DNA from 2 places in the Lysinibacillus sp. NPDC097287 genome. Region 2 is predicted to be linked to the other one. Evidence: a T-box and tRNA genes for the amino acid it is inferred to sense, from the RefSeq annotation. Region 2 holds a T-box; the other holds one or more tRNA genes.
The links. The T-box of region 2 lies ahead of ACIQ2D_RS15845 (valine--tRNA ligase). A T-box ahead of a tRNA ligase gene usually reads a tRNA of that ligase, here a tRNA-Val.

Region 1 (6,839 bases), on a different contig from region 2:
GGACTATCTATCATTTTATCCATTCTTTTTCCCCCTCCAAGTCAACTTAGAGGATGCATTCGATTCTTCCGCTACCCCGAACCACATTCTACGTAAAAGCGTTCCGAATTCCTCTAGAGAAAGATTGCGGTGCAAGTTACCGTTTAAAGCAATACTAATTGCACCTGTTTCTTCTGATACGATAATGGTAATTGCATCCGTCACCTCACTTAAGCCGAGTGCTGCTCGGTGACGTGTACCTAGTTCTTTTGAGATGAAAGGACTTTCGGATAGCGGTAAATAACACGCAGCTGCCGTCACCTTATCTTTTTGCATAATGACTGCACCATCATGAAGTGGCGTATTAGGAATGAAAATGTTGATGAGTAATTCAGAGGTAATATCAGCATTTAAACCGATACCTGTTTCGATATATTCATTCAAACCGGTTTCCTTTTCAATGGAAATAAGTGCACCAATGCGACGCTTCGCCATATAGCTCACGGATTTTTTCATCGCTTCAATTAGCCTTGTTTCTTCTTCTTCTTCCTGACTATTTGAACGTTGGAATAGTTTCCCCCGTCCAATTTGTTCTAGACCTCGACGAATTTCTGGTTGGAAAATAATAATAATCGCTAAAAAACCATACGTAATCACTTGCTCTAGCATCCAACCTAATGTCTGTAACTCTAAAAAATCTGTTACGATGCGTGCAATAATAATAACGAAAATCCCTTTTAATAATTGGACGGCTTTCGTACCTTTAATGAGGGTTAAAACTTTATAAATAACGTACCAAACTAGCAGTACATCAAAAACGTTAATAACAATATTCACTGGCGTTAAATCCGTGAATTGCTCGAAAATTTCCACGTGGCATCCCCCACTTTTCATTACGAATCCATACACTTTAAGTATAGCATATTCTTAACAAATGTAACTTTTTTCAAGAAAAAAGTCCACCCAAAAGAGTAGACTTTACCAACCTCTCATACGCACTACCATGTAGGACGTACCAAAGTATTATTTAGTTTCCTCTTCATCCGCGAATGTCCACGCATCTTTGACAGAGTTTTTGATTGTATACCATAGCCATTCAAAGGCTTGGTCGATTTCTTCGATCTGGCCAGAAACAACAGCTGATGACGCCATATATTGACCATTAATGACCGTTACATCGCCATCTACTTCACCTTCAACTACTAAATCTCCATTTTTTACAACTATATCACCCTTTACAATTTCACCTTTTGGCACAATAACGGTTTGACCTTCAACTACTAAATTCGGCTGTTTTGTAACAGAAAAATGTTGGTCATCTCTAAAGCTTCCGAGTAAAGTGGCACTCATGAATAAGCAAAATACAGCTGCTGCTACGAATAACGGATGGCGGCGAATCCATTTTTGCATACCAACACGGTTTTTCGGTTTCGGTAATCGAGCCATCACTGTGGATTCAAAATGCGGAGGTGCTGTAATATGGGAAGCACTCTTCACAAAGGCGATTGTTTCACTCAATTCATGCATAAGTTGTTTGCACTCGTTGCACGTATGCAAATGCTGCTTTAACTCTTGCTCATGTTCACGACTAATGTCACCGTCTAAATAATCGTGCATATATTCTATAATATGCTCTGGACAAATATTCATGACGCTTCCCCTCCTACAGATTATTTAATTGCTTTCGTAATGCTTCACGTCCACGGTGAATTCTCGTTTTCACCGTTCCAAGAGGCATATCCAAAATTTCACTAATTTCTTGCAACGATAATTCTTCGATATATTTCAATACTATAACTGAGCGATATTTATCGGGTAAACGACCTATTTCATATTGAATACGCTCTTGTAATTCCATTTGTTCAAGCGTTTCCTCTGGCAACTGGTCCTCTGCAGCGATTTGTGAATACATATCAAGCCCTTCCGTACCGGCAACCTCCGCATCTAAATAATAATCCGGCTTTTTCTTCCGAATTCGATCAATGCAAAGATTCGTCGCTATACGATACAGCCACGTCGAAAATTTTCTTTTTTGGTCAAAAGTATGCAAATTCATATATGCACGGACGAACGCTTCTTGCGCTATATCCTCGGCCTCTTGTTTATTGCCTAGCATACGATAGCATACTTGGTACAGTTTGTGCTGATAGAGACTCACAATATCGGCAAATGCGTTTTGATCGCCTTTTAGCACTTGTTTTATTCTCTTGTTTACTAACGCATCCATTGTGTTGACTTCTCCACCTTTACAACTGTCTTATACTATACGACTTAACGTTAAGAAAAGTTTCATTCTAATTATAATTATAACAAAAGATTTTCGTAGTATGATGACGAAAGCAAATTTCTTACAATTTTCTTCAAACTAGTGTCTCCCCGAATAGGGATCCCATAAGCGCTACCGCTACATCGGCTGTTTTATTTTTCTCATCTAAAATTGGGTTTACTTCTACAAATTCAGCTGATGTCAACATGCCTGACTCTTGTAGCATCTCCATAGCCAAATGACCTTCTCTATAGGTCATACCACCAGGCACTGGCGTTCCAACACCAGGTGTATACAATGGATCAAGTCCGTCTAGGTCAAGGGACAAGTGTAAGCCGTCTACTGGAAGACCTTTCAAATAGGAAAGTACCTCCTCCATTACCCGCGTCATCCCAAGACGATCTATTTCATGCATTGTATACACTTTAATACCTTGTTCATGAATAAGCTCCCGTTCCCCAGGATCCACAGAGCGCGCCCCAATAATAATGACATTTTCAGGCTTAATTTTCGGTGCATATTTACGAATTTGCACAAGACGTTCATGCCCAATACCAATACTGACAGCAAGCGGCATCCCATGAATATTGCCAGAAGGCGTTGTATCCGGCGTATTTAAATCCGCATGTGCATCGAACCATATAACCCCTAAATTTTTATAATGCTCACCAAGCCCGGCAAGCGTGCCAATCGCTATACTATGGTCACCACCAAATACTAGGGGAAATTGCTTTTCAGTTACAGCTTCATGTACGCGGTTTGCTAAAGACGTATTCACATCAAGGACTTCCTCTAAATTTAATAACCTCATATCAATTTGTGCATGTTCCCGCTTCTGGCTAACACGAATATCACCTTGGTCTTGCACCGTATGACCAATTGCCTCAAGACGTTCCACAACACCCGCATAACGAATTGCACTCGGCCCCATATCAACTCCACGTCGTGCCTGCCCATAATCTGTAGGTACACCAATAATAGAGATAGTTTTTTTATTCACCATTCTATACCCCCTTCGTGTTGTACGACTATTGTAAAGCCTACAAGACACTTGGCTCAACCTATCATTTTTCTGAATTTTTATACAACAAGGTGCTAATACACACTATAAAGGTACAAATAATATCCCCACTACTTTAATCCAAGGTTTCAGCCCACACCATACCAGTATATGGTGTGGGGCTAACAAGAGATTTACACTGAGAGAAAATAAAAAAATCTCTTACTGAATTCAGTAAGAGATGAAAATTTTGTAGTTAATGATACACTTTTGAATATTTTATAGAAAAGTGAGCCATGAAGGACTCGAACCTTCGACCCTCTGATTAAAAGTCAGATGCTCTACCAACTGAGCTAATGGCTCATAAAAGAAAATGGCTGGGGTACCTGGATTCGAACCAGGGCATGACGGAATCAAAATCCGTTGCCTTACCGCTTGGCTATACCCCAAACATTCAAAATAAAACTGGTGGAGGGGGACGGATTCGAACCGCCGAACCCTAAGGAGCGGATTTACAGTCCGCCGCGTTTAGCCACTTCGCTACCCCTCCGAAATAAACACTATATGGTGGAGGATGACGGGCTCGAACCGCCGACCCTCTGCTTGTAAGGCAGATGCTCTCCCAGCTGAGCTAATCCTCCATAAAAACGGGTGTTATTTCTTAACAGTTTATTTATTCTTTTAGGCCTTCGCATTACTACAATGCTAAGAAAAATTGGTGACCCCTACGGGATTCGAACCCGTGTTACCGCCGTGAAAGGGCGGTGTCTTAACCGCTTGACCAAGGGGCCGGTTGTTTAATTATTCGTTGTCTTTAACAGGACAAGACTTATATTATCAGCTTTTTTTTATTAATGCAACCCTTTTTACAAAGTTTTTTCAAAAAAACTTTTTATGTGGAATATTTCAAGCTTTCCTTCATATATAATGTAATTTTTTTGTATCATCTTTTTAGAAAAAACTCAAAAACTAGACTACTTAACACCACTCAAATCTGGTCATAAGCAGCCTAATTAAAATTTTTGAAACTGGCAAATGAATAGTATTACCAGACAATCCTTTGGCGACGTCTGAATATTTTTCCTTCTTTATAATTCTTTTCGCCTTCTTTTCCTATCCCTAAATAATGCTCACTAATGTCTTTGTCCGACAATAGTGTTGCAGGATCACCTTGCATGACAACTCGTCCACTTTCCATAATATAACCATAATCAGCAATAGATAATGCAACATTGGCATTTTGCTCTACAACTAATATAGAGGTACCTTCCTCTTGATTAATCTTTTTTATATTTTGGAAAATTTCTTTTACAAGTAATGGGGCAATCCCCAGTGAAGGTTCATCTAGTAACAGCAATTTCGGCTTGGCCATAATGCCACGACCAATCGCTAACATTTGTTGCTCTCCGCCTGAAAGGAAACCTGCTTTTCTTGGCGCTAATGCTCGAAGCTTAGGGAAATAACCATAAATTTTCTCAATATCCCCTTTAATGTTTGAACGGTCTTTACGTGTATATGCCCCAGCAATTAAATTTTCCTCAACCGTTAGATCTTTAAACACACGTCTACCTTCTATACTTAAGAAAATTCCATTCTTCACAAGCACATCAGGTGTAATACCATTAATTTTTTTGCCTTGAAACTCAATTGTACCATCCGTAATTTGCCCACCGTCTCCAGAAAGTAGTCCAGAAATCGCCTTTAATGTTGTTGATTTCCCAGCCCCGTTACTGCCCAACAACGCTACAATTTTCCCTTCAGGAACATGAAGGGACATCCCCTTTAAAGCCAAAATAATCTTCGAATATACCGCTTCCACATTATTTACCTGAAGCATAGAAGTCCCCCTTTTCCTTGCAATAAAGACAAAGCTCCTAATTTCAAGGAGCTTGTCTACTGTTTATTCATATCACTTATTTATAGCTTCTGTACTCTGTAAGTTGCTCCCACTTACCGTCTTTTACAATACCAAGACGTGTTTGCTCTGTACCTGCATGATTATCAGCAGTAAACGTTAAAGGTGCAGCTAATCCACCTAAATCAAAGTTATTTAAAGTTTCAAGACCTTCGCGAATTTGTGCACCTGTAATATCGCCTTCTGGATTTTTCTCAGATGCGATTTTCACACCTTCTACCATAATTTTTGCTGCAGTCCAACCCTGAATGAACTTTTGGTTGATATCGTCGATAGTTTTTCCTTTTGACTCTAAGTATTCTTTAACTTCAACCATACCTGGTAAATCTTCGTATGGGAATGCGTGAGATAAAATACCCATGTATCCTTCTGCAATATCCGCAGTTGCAATATCAATTACGCCTTCACCAGATGCCCAATTTAGTCCGATAAATTGAGTATCAATGTCTAAAGTTTTTGCATCACGTAAAATTGTTGCAGTCGCTCCCCAAGTTTGATTGATAATCGCATAGTCAGGTTTTTTCTTTTTCATATTTAATAATTGAGATTGCGCCTCAGTTGCTTTTACATCGATTACTTGCTCGTCTACTACTTCGACACCAATTTCTTTACCATATTTTTTAATATCTTCAACTGGTGAACGACCAAATGCACTATCATTGTATAATAACGCTACAGTTGGGTTTTCTCCTTTATGATTTTCCTTAATCCATTGTAAAATTGTACGACCTTGATCTGAATATGAAGCCGCGATTAAGAAGTTATATGGACTTGTTTTGATATCTTTTAAGTTTTCAGAGAAAGACGCAGAGAAGTATGGAAGTTCATCAGTTCCAATTTGCTGACGTAATGCCTCTGTATCACCCGTTCCCCAACCTAATACTGCTGCTACTTTTTCTTTATCACGTAATTCTTGATAAATTTTTTGTGCTTCTGGAATTTTGTATGCATAGTCTTTACCTACTAAATGAAGGTTTAACCCTTCAATGCCACCCTTTGCCTCTAAATGCTCAAAGTATGCTTTTTCCCCTTCAGCATAAGGAGTACCTACATCACCAGTTCCTCCAGTAATATCATATATCCCACCAATAACTACTGTACGGTTGTTCGGGTCACCTCCACCTGGAGATTCTGCTTTAGAACCTTCTGAAGAACTTTCCTCTGAACCATCTCCTGAACATGCAGCTAATACTAATAGCATCATAATCCCCATTAATGCCCACAAGAACTTTTTGTTTTTCAAACTAACTCCCCCTTGATTTTGTTTTAATTATTATTAATTTTTCCCCAGTCAATTCTTTTTAGTAAGAGAACGGCCATAACTTAAAGTACTTCTTCATATTTAACCAAATATGAGCTAGACCACCTGGTTCAAAAATTAAAAACAGAATAATGACGAAACCGAATACAAACTCTTTGAAAGCCGATAAAATTTGATACAAATCTGGCATGTATACCGTTAATATATCAACCATCGTACTTAATCCAACAGGCAATAGTGTAATAAATACCGCCCCTAAAATAGAGCCAAACACACTACCGAGGCCCCCAATTAAAACCATCGCCAAGTATTCGATTGATACATGGAAGTCGTAAAGCTCTGGACTAACAATCATTGTGTAATGTGCTAATAAGGCACCAGAAATCCCAACGAAGAAAGAACTAATAGCAAAGGCCAT
Region 2 (6,839 bases):
TTACATGCTTAATTAACACTTTCGCATTTGTATTAAGGAGTCTATAATATTTTGCTTCTGATAATTTAAGAAGATTTGCCTCTATGATTGCTCTCGCATTAACAAATTCCAAATCGTCACAGGCCATATTTACTTTCGCAATGATTGTTCCTATATTTCCAGACATCAGTAACCTCCAAGATTTAACATCACTTTAGTGCATAATAAAAGGCCATTCTAATTACGATAGAATAGCCAAGAGAAATATTAATAAATCCTTTTCTTTGATAACCAGGCAATCATAGTATGTAAGATTTATAATAGTCTTCATACATTAGACCCTAGGATTCGCGCCCTACCTATTTATGTATTCCACCCTTGTCTATTATACTAATATCAAACTAGTATAATGCATAATTAGCCCTATTTCAAGAGCTCTTTTTCATTACAAAACACACAAATAGCAAAAAAACAGCGGATGACCAATAAGCCATCCGCTGCCAAACGTGTTTACATATTTTTAAGTTCTTCTAAACGTTTTAATACTAATGCATGTTTGCTTTCGTAATCTGCTAATTTTTCACGTTCAGCATTTACTAAAGCTTCTGGTGCCTTTGATACAAATTTTTCATTCGAAAGCTTTCCAGACACTAACTTAACTTCCTTCGCCCATTTCTCTAATTCTTTTTCAAGACGCGTGATCTCTTCTTCTAAGTTAATAAGTCCTACAAGTGGCAAGAATAGTTCAGCTCCCGTAACAACAGCTGTCATCGATTGACCTGGTGCTTCTAATCCTTCTCCAATTGTCAACGTTTCTGGGTTACAGAATTTTTCTAAATACGCTTTATTTGCTTCAAGTACACTTACAGTCGCAGCATCTTTCGCTGAAATGAATAATGGTACTTTTTTGCTCATAGGTGTATTTACTTCCGCACGAATATTACGTACTGAACGTATAATATCCATAAGCAGTTTCATATTATCCGCTTCTTCTGCGAAGTGTAGGTCAGCGCGTACTGTTGGCCATGCAGCAACTGTAATAGACTCACCTTCGTGCGGTAAGTGTTGCCAAATCTCTTCCGTGATAAATGGCATGAATGGGTGTAGTAAACGCATCGTTTGATCTAACACGTACGCTAAAATTGAACGTGTCGTTTTCTTCGCCGCTTCATCCTCACCATTCATTGGTAATTTCGCCATTTCGATATACCAAGAACAGAAATCATCCCAAATGAAGTTATATAGCTCACGGCCCACTTCACCGAACTCATAACGTTCAGCAAGTGAAGTAACACGTTCGATTGTTTCATTAAGACGAGTTAAAATCCATTTATCTGCTACTGATTTTTCACCAGTTAAATCGATTTCATCATATGTCATGCCGTCCATGTTCATTAATGCAAAACGAGAGGCATTCCAAATTTTATTGGCAAAGTTCCATACCGATTCTACTTTTTCAGTTGTGTAGCGTAAATCTTGACCAGGTGATGAGCCTGTTGCTAAGAAGTAACGCAGTGAGTCAGCACCGTATTGTTCGATAACATCCATTGGATCTACACCGTTACCAAGTGATTTACTCATTTTACGTCCTTCGCCATCACGTACTAAACCGTGAATTAATACATCTTTGAATGGACGTTCGCCCGTAAATTCAAGCCCTTGGAAAATCATACGAGACACCCAGAAGAAAATAATGTCATACCCAGTTACAAGTGTGCTTGTTGGGTAATAACGTTTGAATTCTTCACTTGCTTCATCTGGCCAACCCATTGTTGAAAATGGCCATAACGCAGATGAGAACCAAGTATCCAGAACATCTTCATCTTGCGTCCAGTTTTCAGCGTCAGCTGGTGCATCTTTTCCAACATAAATTTCACCTGTTTCGTTGTGATACCAAGCTGGAATTTGGTGACCCCACCATAATTGACGAGAAATACACCAGTCGCGAATGTTTTCCATCCAACGAGAATAAGTGTTTTCAAAACGAGACGGTACAAAGTTTACTTTGCCTTCCTCATCTTTTTGAAGTTCAAGAGAGGCATCTGCAAGTGGCTGCATTTTTACGAACCATTGTGCTGACAGATAAGGTTCCACTACTGCGTCAGTACGTTCAGAGTGACCTACAGAGTGCATATGCTCTTCGATTTTAATTAACACGCCTGCTTCTTGTAAATCAGCAACGATTTGTTTTCGGCATTCAAAACGATCCATACCGTTGTATTTGCCAGCAAGTTCATTCATTGTACCGTCTTCGTTCATTACTAAAATACGCTCTAAATTATGACGGTTACCAACTTCAAAGTCGTTCGGGTCATGCGCTGGCGTCATTTTTACAACACCAGTACCGAATTCCATGTCTACATATTCATCAGCAACAATTGGAATTTCACGGCCAACGATCGGTAAAATAATTGTTTTACCAATTAAGTCTTGATAACGTTCATCTTTCGGGTGAACAGCCACACCAGAGTCACCAAGCATTGTTTCAGGACGTGTTGTAGCTACTTCTACGTATCCTGAACCATCTGCTAGTGGGTACTTCATGTGATAGAATGCACCTTGAACATCTTTATAAATTACTTCGATATCAGAAAGAGCCGTTTTTGCAGCAGGATCCCAGTTAATAATACGTTCCCCACGATAGATTAAACCTTTTTCATAAAGTTTAACGAAAACTGTTTTTACTGCATCTGAAAGACCTTCATCTAAAGTGAAACGTTCACGAGAGTAATCAAGGCCAAGACCTAGCTTCGCCCATTGCTCACGAATATGACCAGCATACTCTTCTTTCCATTCCATTGTTTTTTCCAGGAATTTTTCGCGCCCTAGATCATAACGTGAAATATTATCTTCACGAAGTTTTGCTTCTACTTTTGCTTGTGTTGCAATACCCGCATGGTCCATACCTGGTAACCAAAGCGCATCATATCCTTGCATACGTTTCATACGGATTAAAATATCTTGTAAAGTTGTATCCCACGCGTGACCAAGGTGTAATTTTCCTGTTACGTTCGGTGGTGGAATAACGATTGAATATGGTTCTTTTCCACTCTCAGGTTTCGCTTCGAAAAACTTACCTTGCAGCCACCATTCATAACGACCTGTTTCAATCGACTGTGGATCATACTTTGTTGGCATTGAAATGTTTTCTGTCATGTTTGTTCCTCCTATTTTGGACAAATAAAAAACTCCTAGCGTCTACAAAAGGACGAAGGAGTTTTAAGTTCGCGGTACCACCTTTAATTCCGAGTTGGTTGACAGTCAAGTGCCTACAAATGCACCTAAACAAAACCGATTCTCGGCTCTCAATTCGATAACGGTGTTTAACCGGCTTTAACTACTGTTAGTTCACTAAAGCTGCTCTTGGGCTACCTTCAATTGTGCACAAATGGAAACTTTGCAGCTACCGTTTCCTCTCTATAAATGCGCGGGCAATTTACTCTTCCCTTTCCATGCATCGCTATTTAACTTCCCACATTGTACCGCAATAGCACGCATTTTTTCAAGTAGTTTAGATATTTTCGACTAGTAGCTTAGAAAGGAAGTGAAATTTTATATGCGACGTAAATACAATCCCTGGTTTTTACCACCTTGGCTACGACAAATTCGTTTTTACTGTCGAACAATCATTTTACCAATTTGCGCCTTCCAATTTGTACGTGTCATAATCATTCCAACTACTGGAGATTTTATAATCTTATTATTATTGATACTTCTTTTCTATTTACTAATGAACGACATTATTTGACGGGCGTACTTTCAACAATGTGTAATTTTCTTCCAAATCCCAAATCATTGATGGTGCCTCCTGCTGCCATGAGCTAGACTCCCGAATAACAATTTGGCTCGCAGATTCTTTCGCCAGCACAACTTGTTCTTCAACTGCTAGCACAACTTCTTCCGCAACAGGTACGGGCGGTGCCTCAACAACATGTGCAACTGCTATTACTTGCTCAGTCTCGCTAAATGTACTCGCTATCGTCCATTCTAGCTGACACGTTTGGTTATTTAGAGAAGGTCGAATGTCTTTCACCATTAAACTATCAATAGATGCATCTTTCGGTAAATCAACATGTAATGGCACCGCATATTCAAAATATCCGGTATCTCCTTGAAGATCAAGTGCATCTATTTTCACCAAATCATCCGAATCCACCATGGCATGTTCTTCTTGGAAATCAAAACGCACATGTGCTGTCACATGATAAATACCAATTAACCGCAATGAATCCTCTAGTTGCTGAGCCTGCCACTGGGGCGTAATTTGTACAGAAGCAATTTCCGTAGGGCAACCATATCCAGGAAAACAAAAAGTCTCACTCATATTCCAAGTTTTATGTTCGATAATATTCCCTCCCATGCATTATATGTTGCTTTAATGAGGGGTATGACAGCTAAAAAGGAGGTGTCTCATGGTTTGAGACACCTCCTTTTTCACGTTGGCGTAATTATGCGTGTAATGCTTTAATTTTATTTGCTACGCGATCAGTTAACATTTGTGTTGCTTTTGGCACGATTGGCTTAAAGATCGGATTTAATATAGGACCAGCTAAGCCCCCTGCATTCACTTCTAAATAGCCTGTCATACGAGTATTGTTTTCATCAATACTTTCTGCTAAGAAATAGCCATTACCTGTGAAATTATCAGAAATTCCTTTTAAGTTGAATGTTACTTTAGATGGTGCAGACCATTCTAAAATATCAATTTCTACTTCTACCGTTTTTTTCAATACACCGACATTACCTTTAAATGTCCATGTAGACTGTTTGTCATTAATCATCGTATGCGCGTTATAACCTGGGACAAGCTTCGCCCATTTCTCCATATCGCTAACGAAATCCCATACGTTTTCAATCGTTACGGGTACTTCTACTATATGTGTGCCTGTTGCCATATCAATTCACTACTTTCTTTTATGAATAGCTATATTATAAACGATTTTGCTTACAAAATGCTTATGAGAATAGTAGTATTTATGTCGAATAAAATTTGGCAGACAGGATCTGAAACATACAAAAATATTAAAGAAGTACCAGTAGAACTCTAAAAAAATTCTTAGTGAAGACAATTATTAAACATAAAACATGACTGTAGCCCATTCTGCTTCCAAAAATAGTAGGCATGTTAAATAACTATTTTCCCTATTACTGTTAAAATTAAACGAACAACTTATCTAAATCGTTTCAAATAAATTTAAAAAACGTCGAACTTTTATCGTCCAACGTTTTGAGTGAAAAGCCATTTAATTATGTATCTCAAATAATAAGCATCGTAATTCTCTTAAAGCTGTGACACCAATTCATTCAACTCATCTTGGTTAACTTCACCCTGAACCCTGTATTGAACAACCCCATCTGTATCGATAATTATTGTTGTAGGATAGCCCATAATTTCAAATGATTTTAGTAAAAGACCTTTCTCATCTAAGAAAATAGGGAACTTAATATTATATTGATCCGCAAATTTTTCCACAGATTCAACACCTTTTTCTTTTGAAGTCATATTGATCGCGAGGAATTCCACATTCTTCGGTTTTTTCTTATAAAATTCATTTAAGTCAGGAGCCTCATTTATACAAGGTCCACACCACGATGCCCAAAAGTTCAAAACAAGAATTTTACCTTTATAATCCTCCAATGTGGTTTCAGATTTATCGAAGCGAACGAGTTTAGTTTCATATGCTATTTGCTCTGTTCCGTCTTCTTTTTTAATCAGAGCGTTAAATGTTTGGTCATTTGCAAACTCATTTTTCACGACAATCCCTATTAAAGTGACAATTAGTACAAGCGAAATGATTAAACCCATCTTTTTTTTAGCCGTCATAACCCACTCCTTTATTCTATATTTTAGTATAAATAGACATCATTGTATAAACATAACAATACTATTCTTTACACAATATAGAAAGATAAATTAAGGGAAAATTAGGTTAATCTCCAAAAGTAGGGAATTTTATTTACTTAAAGAACTTATTGATTTTAAAATGCGTGTTGATTGGAGTGAAGGCTGGACGCCCCCCGGAAAGCGCCCAGCCGGAACGGAAATCAACCTCAAGTTATGGTGATGAGCCGAGTTATTAACAACTTTAAAAAAAGATAAAAGCCACCCAAAATGGATGGCTTTCAAACTATAGATATATTAGCGTGCTAATTGGGCAAATACTTTATGGAATGCTTCCACTGTTTGCGCAATATGTTCTTCTGTATGTGCTGTTGAGATGAATAACCCTTCAAATTGTGAAGGAGGTAGGAAAATACCTTCTTCCGCCATTAAACGGAAATATTCAGCAAACAATTGTAGGTCAGAAGTTTTTGCAGAAGCAAAGTCGATAACATCTTCATTTGTGAAGAAGAAGCCAATCATTGAGCCTGCACGGTTAACTGTATGCGGAATATTATATTTCGTTGCTGCGGCACGGAAACCTTCTTCTAATTGGTCGCCTAGTTTTTTGAAGTAATCATAAGTGCCTACATCTAAACGAGATAATGTTTCATAACCTGCTGTCATGGCAAGTGGATTGCCTGATAGTGTACCCGCTTGGTAAATAGGACCTGCTGGCGCAACTTGCTCCATGATTTCTTTTTTACCTGCGAATGCACCTACTGGCAGTCCACCACCGATTACTTTACCTAAACAAGTCATGTCTGGCTCGATACCGAAATAGCCTTGTGCACAACCGTAATCTACACGGAATCCTGTCATCACTTCATCAAAGATTAAAATCGTTCCATGTTCTTTTGTTAAGTCGCGTAAGCCTTGTAAAAATTCTGGTAGTGGTGGTACAACACCCATATTCCCAGCAACTGGCTCAACGATAACTGCAGCAAGTTCTGAACCGAAGCTTTCAAATACAGCTTTA

Region 1: it has a tRNA-Val gene. The T-box ahead of ACIQ2D_RS15845 (valine--tRNA ligase) is inferred to sense a tRNA for this amino acid. The anticodon was not compared.

What each region holds. Positions count from the first base shown of each region.
Region 1 is NZ_JBIWCX010000007.1:7,079-13,917, reverse strand. Features, by position in the region: gene ACIQ2D_RS11370 (CdaR family protein) at 1-23, opposite strand, end outside; gene cdaA (diadenylate cyclase CdaA) at 16-852, opposite strand; gene ACIQ2D_RS11360 (zf-HC2 domain-containing protein) at 1,003-1,629, opposite strand; gene sigW (RNA polymerase sigma factor SigW) at 1,643-2,206, opposite strand; gene rocF (arginase) at 2,340-3,245, opposite strand; tRNA gene ACIQ2D_RS11345 (tRNA-Lys) at 3,536-3,608, opposite strand; tRNA gene ACIQ2D_RS11340 (tRNA-Gln) at 3,620-3,694, opposite strand; tRNA gene ACIQ2D_RS11335 (tRNA-Tyr) at 3,712-3,795, opposite strand; tRNA gene ACIQ2D_RS11330 (tRNA-Val) at 3,811-3,886, opposite strand; tRNA gene ACIQ2D_RS11325 (tRNA-Glu) at 3,962-4,036, opposite strand; gene ACIQ2D_RS11320 (ABC transporter ATP-binding protein) at 4,291-5,082, opposite strand; gene ACIQ2D_RS11315 (ABC transporter substrate-binding protein) at 5,159-6,403, opposite strand; gene ACIQ2D_RS11310 (branched-chain amino acid ABC transporter permease) at 6,462-6,839, opposite strand, start outside.
Region 2 is NZ_JBIWCX010000012.1:12,586-19,424, reverse strand. Features, by position in the region: gene ACIQ2D_RS15850 (hypothetical protein) at 1-166, opposite strand, end outside; gene ACIQ2D_RS15845 (valine--tRNA ligase) at 490-3,135, opposite strand; T-box leader at 3,181-3,441, opposite strand; gene ACIQ2D_RS15840 (valyl-tRNA synthetase) at 3,707-4,339, opposite strand; gene ACIQ2D_RS15835 (SRPBCC family protein) at 4,428-4,874, opposite strand; gene ACIQ2D_RS15830 (TlpA family protein disulfide reductase) at 5,261-5,803, opposite strand; gene hemL (glutamate-1-semialdehyde 2,1-aminomutase) at 6,119-6,839, opposite strand, start outside.